2 regions of the Rhizobium sp. KNZ2-6A genome follow, and region 2 is predicted to be linked to the other one. Evidence: predicted binding sites of a transcription regulator. Region 2 holds the regulator's gene; the other holds the start of a gene.

Region 1 (4,027 bases), on a different contig from region 2:
GGCCCTGATCGCCGCGGCCATCCTGTTCTACTTCGGCTCCGGCCCGGTTCGCGGCTTTGCCGTGACCATGGGTCTCGGCCTCATTATCTCGATGTTCACCTCCGTCGCCTTCGTGCGCGTCGTGATGATCGCCATCACCCGTCGCCGCAAGCTGAAGGTGATCAACATTAGGCCGCTGATCCCCTTCAGCCCCTATGACAAGCACATCCAGTTCATGAAGGCCCGCTTCTTTGGCGTTACCGTCTCGGCGATCCTGTCGATCGCCTCGGTGGTGCTGTTCGTCCATCCGGGTCTCAACTACGGCGTCGATTTCCGCGGCGGCATCCAGATGTCGGTCAAGACCAAGGATGCGGCCGATCTGGCGACGTTCCGCGAGGGCCTGAACACGCTCGGCCTCGGCGAAATCGCACTGCAGTCCTTCGGCGACAACAACAGCCTCCTTGTCCGCGCCCAGCGCCAGGACGGCGGTGAAGAGGCTCAGACCGCCGCGGTGACCAAGCTCAAGGCCGAAATCGTCAAGATCGACCCGAGCGCGACGATCGAAGGCACCGATGTCATCGGGCCGAAGGTCTCGGGCGAGCTTGCCTGGGCCGGCATCCTGTCGGTGGTGATCGCCAGCTTGGCGATGCTGTTCTACATCTGGTATCGTTTCGAATGGCCGTTCGCGGTCGGCGCCATCGTCACACTGGTACTCGACGTCACCAAGGCGATCGGCTTCTTCGCGATTACCGGCCTCGATTTCAACCTGACGGCCATCGCCGCGATCCTGACGCTTGTGGGATATTCGGTGAACGACAAGGTCGTGGTCTATGACCGCATGCGTGAAAACATGCGGCTCTACAAGTCGATGCCGCTGCGAGATATCATCGACAAGTCGATCAACGAGACCCTGGCGCGAAGCCTCTATACCAACGCCACCGCCTTCCTGGCGCTGGTGCCGATGGCGATCTGGGGCGGCAGCGCCGTCTCCAGCTTCGCGATCCCGATGGTGTTCGGTATCCTCGTCGCTGGCGCCTCGTCGGTCTTCATCGCCGCGCCGATCCTGCTCTTCCTCGGCGACTGGCGCCGCCGCCATGCCAAGGTCGTCGCCAACGACGCCAAGCCGGCGGACGGCAAGGCCGACAAGGACAAGCAGATCCCAGCGGCCGAATAAGCAGCGAATATATGAGAAAGGGACATGCCCGGGCTTCGGGCATGTCCGTCAGCCGGATGAAAGCATGCCCAGCAAAATGCATGCGAGCGCTGGCCGAAAATCGTAAAGCGCTTTAGGAAATGGACGGTTTACCCAACGGCAGGCCCGGACGAGGCGCCGTTATCTTCTCTATGACACCATTCTCCTGTTCGCTGACGAGTAGGTGCTTGCCATCGACGGTGAAGGCGATGCCGCCCGGTCGCGCGCCATTGGTTCGGATATGGCCGGCCATCATACCCTCGGTATCGATCAGACAAATTTCGCCAAGGCCGGACATGGCGCAATAAAGCGTGCCGCTGCGATCGAAGGCCAGGCCCGATGGCCCGCGCAGCACGTTGACCGCGGGCGACCTCATCGACTGTGCGAACATTTCCTGCCGCCCGCCGACGATCTGCCGATGGATTTTTCCGGTCAGCGTCTCGCTGTAGTAAAGCAGCCCGTCGGGCCCGAAGGCGATGCCGCTGGCAAGCAGCAGGCCGGCGGCCAGGACGCGGATCACCCGGCCTTCGGCGGGATCGATCTGATAGACGCAGCCGTTATAGGCAGCCTTGAAAAAATCTGGATGGATATGCCCTCTTTCCAGCAGATCGGTGAGGCGGATGCCGGAATCGGTCATGTAGAGCAGACCGTCAGGCCCGAAAGCGAGCGCGTTCGGATGAAGAAACAGGCCGTCGGCGCTCCCCTCTATTACCTGGCGGATCCGCCCCTGCGGCGAGAGCCTGATGAGCGAATTCTCCGGGCCGCCTGCCACCCAGAAGCAACCGTCTCCATCAATCGCGATTCCGGTCGGGCTGCCGCCGATCCGACACAGCTCCTCATAGGCGCCGCTCGTATCGAAAAGCTTCAGGTAACGGCGACTTGGGTCCGTCTCAACAAGCGCAATGCGCCCGTCCGGCAGAGCCACCAGTCCGCCAGGCAGGCGCAGCCCAGTGGCGATCGTTTCGTTCATATTCGGAAACCTTCACTCAACGCCCTGCAAAAACCCATACTCAAAAGTGCCGCGCCATAATGATACATAAGAACGAACAAAGTTCTTTTCGAGCCACCTCCACCAAATCCGAATGAAATTCTTGCGCAAAACTTCGCATCGGCGAGGGAATTTCCTCAAACTTGACAGGTCCTGCCGATTCGGAACATCCATAGAACACTCAGATATTTTCACGCCTGCGATTCGTCGCGGGTCGCGCCCGGCTTCCTCGCCCATCCAGGAGAATTGATGACTGCCGCCTATCTGGAAAAATTGAACCCGGAGCAGCGCCTGGCGGTGGAACACGGCACGACTGCGGATACCGGCCATGTCGCCGGACCGCTGCTCGTCATCGCCGGTGCCGGTTCCGGCAAGACGAATACGCTTGCCCATCGTGTGGCGCATCTGATCGTTAGGGGTGCCGATCCGCGCCGCATCCTGCTGATGACCTTTTCGCGCCGCGCCGCCGCCGAGATGGGCCGCCGCGTCGAGCGGATCTGCCGCGAGGTGCTGGGTGCCAATGCAGGCATCACCGCCGATGCGCTTGCCTGGAGCGGCACTTTCCATGGCATCGGCGCGCGCCTGTTGCGGGATTATGCCGAGCAGATCGGCATCGATCCGGCCTTCACGATCCACGACCGGGAAGACAGCGCCGACCTCATGAACCTCGCGCGACACGACCTCGGCTTCTCCAAGACGGAAAACCGCTTCCCGACCAAGGCGACCTGCCTTGCCATCTATTCACGCTCCGTCAATGCGGAAGCGCCGCTCGATGGCGTGCTGCGCGACTTCTTTCCCTGGTGCGCCATGTGGGAGCAGCAGCTGCGCGATCTTTTCGCCTGTTATGTCGAGGCAAAGCAGGTGCAGAACGTACTCGATTACGACGACCTGTTGCTCTATTGGGCGCATATGCTGCAGGAGCCGCTGATCGCCGAGGATATCGGCAGCCGTTTCGATCATGTGCTTGTCGATGAATATCAGGACACCAACCGGCTGCAGTCCTCCATCCTGCTGGCGCTGAAGCCGGATGGCCGCGGATTGACCGTCGTCGGCGACGACGCCCAGTCGATCTATTCCTTCCGCGCCGCGACCGTGCGCAACATTCTCGATTTCCCCAAGGCTTTCACGCCATCGGCTGATATCGTCACGCTCGACCGCAACTATCGCTCGACACAGCCGATCCTGGCCGCCGCCAATGCCGTGATCGATCTTGCCTCCGAGCGCTTCACCAAGAACCTGCGCACCGAGCGGCAGAGCATGGAGCGGCCGCGGCTGGTAACGGTGCGCGACGAGGCCGATCAGGCGCGCTACATCGCCGATCAGGTGCTGGAAAATCGCGAGGGCGGTGCAAGGCTCAAGCAGCAGGCTGTGCTTTTCCGCACTTCGAGCCATAGCGGCCCGCTCGAAGTGGAGCTCACCCGGCGCAACATTCCCTTCGTCAAATTCGGCGGGCTGAAATTTCTCGACAGCGCCCATGTTAAGGACATGCTGGCGGCGCTGCGCTTTGCCCAGAACCCGCGCGACCGCGTGGCCGGCTTTCGCCTGATGCAGCTCCTGCCCGGCGTTGGCCCATCCACGGCGCAGCGCGTGCTCGACCAGATCGGCGAAGAGGCAAGCCCGATCACGGCGCTGACGGAGCTGCCGCCGCCGCCCCGCACCGGAGACGACTGGACCGCCTTCGTCGAGACCATGCGCGAGGTCAAAAGCGGCAATGCCGGCTGGCCGGCGGAAATCGGCCTGGTTCGCCAATGGTATGAGCCGCATCTGGAACGCGTGCATGAGGATGCCGCGACGCGCCAGGCGGATCTCGTCCAGCTCGAACAGATTGCCGCGGGCTACGGCTCGCGCGAGCGCTTCCTCACCGAATT
Region 2 (4,027 bases):
CGGCCCATGCTGCCGTCTTCGAGGTAGACATCGACTTCGACGGTCGGATTGCCACGACTGTCGAGAATCTCGCGGGCGATAATGTCGGTGATTGCGGTCATGATAGCTTCCTGCTCGCTGGTTTATAAATCGATTTAAATCGTCTTAATCGAAGGCACGGAAATTTCAATGCCGATCCGCGCCCCGATTTGGCACTCCTGCAGGCCGCGTAAAGCAAATTCATGTCAGCCTGTTGAATGCCTGATATTTCTTAGGCCTTGGCCACGGCGTCAAAGGCCAGCAGCTTCTCCAAAAGCCGCGGCATATCCTTCAGATAGACCATGTTCGGGCCATCCGAGGGCGCATTGTCCGGGTCCTCATGCGTCTCGACAAAAACACCCGCGACGCCGACAGCGACTGCGGCGCGCGCCAGCGTCTCGACGAATCGACGGTCGCCGCCGGTAGAACCGCCCTGCCCGCCGGGCTGCTGTACGGAATGGGTCGCATCGAAGATGACAGGCGCGCCCATGGCCGCCATGATCGGTAGCGAGCGCATATCCGAAACCAGCGTGTTATAGCCGAAGGAGGCACCGCGCTCGCACAGAAGAATATTCGGATTGCCGCTCTCATTGAGCTTGGCAAGCACGTTCTTCATATCCCACGGCGCGAGGAACTGACCCTTCTTGACGTTGACGACACGGCCGGTCTTGGCGGCTGCAACCAGGAGATCGGTCTGGCGCGACAGGAAAGCCGGGATCTGCAGGATATCGACCGTCTTGGCGACGACAGCGCACTGCTCTTCCGTGTGAATGTCAGTCAAAACCGGAAAGCCATATTCCTTCTTGAGGTCGGCAAAGACTTCCATGGATTTTTCCAAGCCGATGCCGCGCTTGCCTGACAGAGAGGTCCGGTTCGCCTTGTCATAGGAGGATTTGTAGACAAGGCCGATGCCGAGCTTACCACAGAGCTCCTTCAGAACTCCGGCGACCATGAAAGCATGGTCGCGGCTCTCCATCTGGCAGGGGCCGGCAATCAGCGACAGCTTGGCGGTATTGGAAAAGAGGACCTTGGAGGCACCCTCGCCGACGGTGACTTCGGAATTCGTGCTCATGCTATCTCCTCGAAGGCGAATAATGCGCCCTGTCCGGGCGCCAGCCTTGCCAGTATACGATTGTTCTTACGCGTGTAGGTGACGCCGTTAGCAGTGAAATGCGACGATGTCACGGAAAGATCGCGCGTTTTGAAAAGGATTGCGCGTGCTCTCAGCCCGGGATCGCTGGTGTGAACAGGCAAATCGTAGAATGCTTCCATTCCTTCCGGCGTCAAAACTTCCACATCGACATTGGCTGCCTTGATCGTCAGGCCGAAGGAGTGTTCCGAGACCCGCGGGCCGCCAACGATCTCTTCGAAGAAGGTGCGATACGCCGCTGGTTTCAGCGCGGAAAGCGCCACCCGCGCGATGCCGGTCACGCCGTTTTCGTGACGCTCGAGCGCGCTGCGATCGGCCGGCAGCGGATTGATGCGCTGGCAGCAGAAGGCCAGGAAATCCGGCGCGCGCAGATCGGCCGCAAATGCGAGACGAAAACCGGCCGTGGTTTCCGTTCCATCCGGCATCTTCATCGGCCGGGAGAAATCCAGCATGCGCCCAGCCGAGATCGCGGCCGCATTGAAACGCTCGTCATCGCTAACGGCATCCTCCGTGCCGAAAACCAGGGCCGAAAATCCATCCTCGGCGACGCGGAAGCGATAGGCCTGGTCGCGCGCAACGAAGACATTGCCGTCGGCAATGCTCGTCTCGCATTGTTCCTGCGATGCTACGCCCAAAGGTTCGAGATAGGTCTTGTCGGCAAGGAAGACGCAGGCATTTTCCGTGCCGAAAGGATGGCGGGCATCCGGAGCCACCGTGAAGCCCAGCTTGCCCAGGCGCTCGCGCGCCAGAGCGATGTTGACGGTCGGCAGCACGAGATGATCAAGCGGATGCGGCGACAAAGTCATGGTCCTCCCTTGTTTGCCTGCGAGAGCAGATTTGCGCCCATACAATGCTCAATTCAAGACGAAAGCCAAGCTGTGAAGGCGCAAGAGAATGTGAGTCGGATGCACCCTGACAACGGGAACGCGCTGATTCTCAACTGTAGCCGGCTTAGGTGACAACCGTCGTCTTTATCCGCACTTGAAGTGAACAGGATAGAGGTGAAGCGTCCATAAAGCGAACAAAGCGGCATTTCTCATATTTATCGCTGAATTAGCGCGGATATAATTCCCGAGGAATTTCAAGCGATCCATTCGATGACGGCAATTATTTGATCGGCCCGGCGAAGCTTTACTGAAATTTAAGCACTTGCGGAACACATATGGAACATATAGTGTCCGTTCTGGATTTGTTTCACGACGATTTTCTTGATTTGGGGTTCCAAGACGATGTTGACTCGCAAGCAGCAGGAACTGCTTCTCTTCATTCACGAGCGGATGAAAGAGTCCGGTGTCCCGCCATCTTTCGACGAAATGAAGGACGCACTGGATCTGGCATCAAAATCCGGCATTCACCGTCTGATCACGGCGCTCGAGGAACGAGGCTTCATTCGCCGCTTGCCGAACAGGGCGCGAGCGCTCGAAGTCATCAAGCTGCCGGAGGCCTATAATTCGAGCCTGCAGCCGCGTCGTGGCTTTTCGCCGAGCGTTATCGAGGGCAGTCTCGGCAAATCTCAGCCGGTCGCGCCGCCCGCCCCGGCGAAAGTTGCCAACGACGACCAGAACAGTTCGGTATCGGTACCGGTCATGGGGCGCATCGCCGCCGGCGTTCCGATTTCCGCCATTCAGAACAATACGCATGACATTACCGTTCCCGCCGATATGCTCGGCTCCGGCGAGCATTATGCACTGGAGGTCAGGGGCGATTCGATGATCGACGCCGGAATTTTCGATGGCGACACGGTCATCATCCGCAATTCGACGACGGCCAATCCCGGCGATATCGTCGTTGCGCTCGTCGACGACGAAGAGGCGACGCTGAAGCGCTTCCGCCGCAAGGGCGCCTCCATCGCGCTGGAAGCCGCCAACCCAGCCTATGAAACCCGTATCTTCGGGCCGGATCGCGTCAAGGTCCAAGGGAAGCTCGTCGGCCTTATTCGGCGTTATCACTGACCGGTGATTTCAGCGTGATTGGCGTGGCGAACTTGTCTGCGCGCCAATCGTAAGTTCGATGCCGCGTCCATGGTCGCTGCGGGTTTTTGAATGCCGTCGAAACGGTTGGCGTATCTGCGCCGAGGGTCATTTCGAGAGAGCCAGTTCGCCGCAATGTTGCGCCGGTTATGAGCATTGCGCCGGAGCGGCAATGATCGAGCCGCAGCCGGATCGATGTGACGACGATTTGCGCGGTATCGCAAGCCGGCGGCAGATAGGCAGCATTTTCGATGGTGACCAACATGGCGCCATTATCGAGCATCGCCACGCACCACGCGCCCTTCTGACAGGCGAAACTTCCTTGCATCGTCCGATCCAGCGCCTCTTCCATTGCCTTGCGGACCGCTTTCTGTTCTTCGCTGCTTAATCGCCTACGGCGATCGGTCGTCTTGTTGATCTGCGGAAGCCGGCTGTCACTGGGGAGAATAATGGGAGGCTGGTGTTCGGTTGCGACCAGCGCCTTCTGCCATTGTTCGAAAATGAAGGCCTGCGGCCTTTCGCGATTTGTGGCGAGTATATCGTCCTGCCGCAGCGCAACCAGAACACCGTCCTCGGAAATCATCAGATCCGGCTTCGGCACGGCGGAGCCGAATGCAGCCACGCCAGTGGATGAAAGCAGCAACAGCAGGCCCAGATGGCGAAGCCGGCTCCGCAACATGGTCATGATCAGGAAGCCGGCAATGAAGGTCGGCATCAACCAGCCGGGTTGGCGGCCGAAGGTGATGTCGCCTCCCCAACCAGCCACGGTTTTGGCGATCAGGATGACGAGCTCCAGTCCCTCGCCGGTGACTTTCCAGAGTGGCCCGTCCAGGCCGAAGGGCATGAGCAGCATTGCCGCCATGCCGAACGGCATGACAATGAAAGAGAC

The links. Region 2 encodes LexA, which represses DNA repair genes until DNA is damaged. Its sites were predicted from a motif close to TGTTCNNNNTGTGTTCNG; they were not measured.
Region 1: ACPYOP_RS13685 (ATP-dependent helicase) is a predicted target of LexA. The motif match lies at 2,322-2,339, and genes of this name have one in related genera.

Annotation. Positions count from the first base shown of each region.
Region 1 covers NZ_JBNDIC010000016.1:81,929-85,955, reverse strand. Annotated here, with positions in the region: gene secD (protein translocase subunit SecD) at 1-1,153, shown strand, start outside; gene ACPYOP_RS13690 (SMP-30/gluconolactonase/LRE family protein) at 1,266-2,141, opposite strand; gene ACPYOP_RS13685 (ATP-dependent helicase) at 2,409-4,027, shown strand, end outside.
Region 2 covers NZ_JBNDIC010000052.1:3,235-7,261, reverse strand. Annotated here, with positions in the region: gene eno (phosphopyruvate hydratase) at 1-101, opposite strand, end outside; gene kdsA (3-deoxy-8-phosphooctulonate synthase) at 251-1,090, opposite strand; gene ACPYOP_RS27010 (VOC family protein) at 1,087-1,974, opposite strand; gene lexA (transcriptional repressor LexA) at 2,398-3,120, shown strand; gene ACPYOP_RS27000 (ComEC/Rec2 family competence protein) at 3,101-4,027, opposite strand, start outside.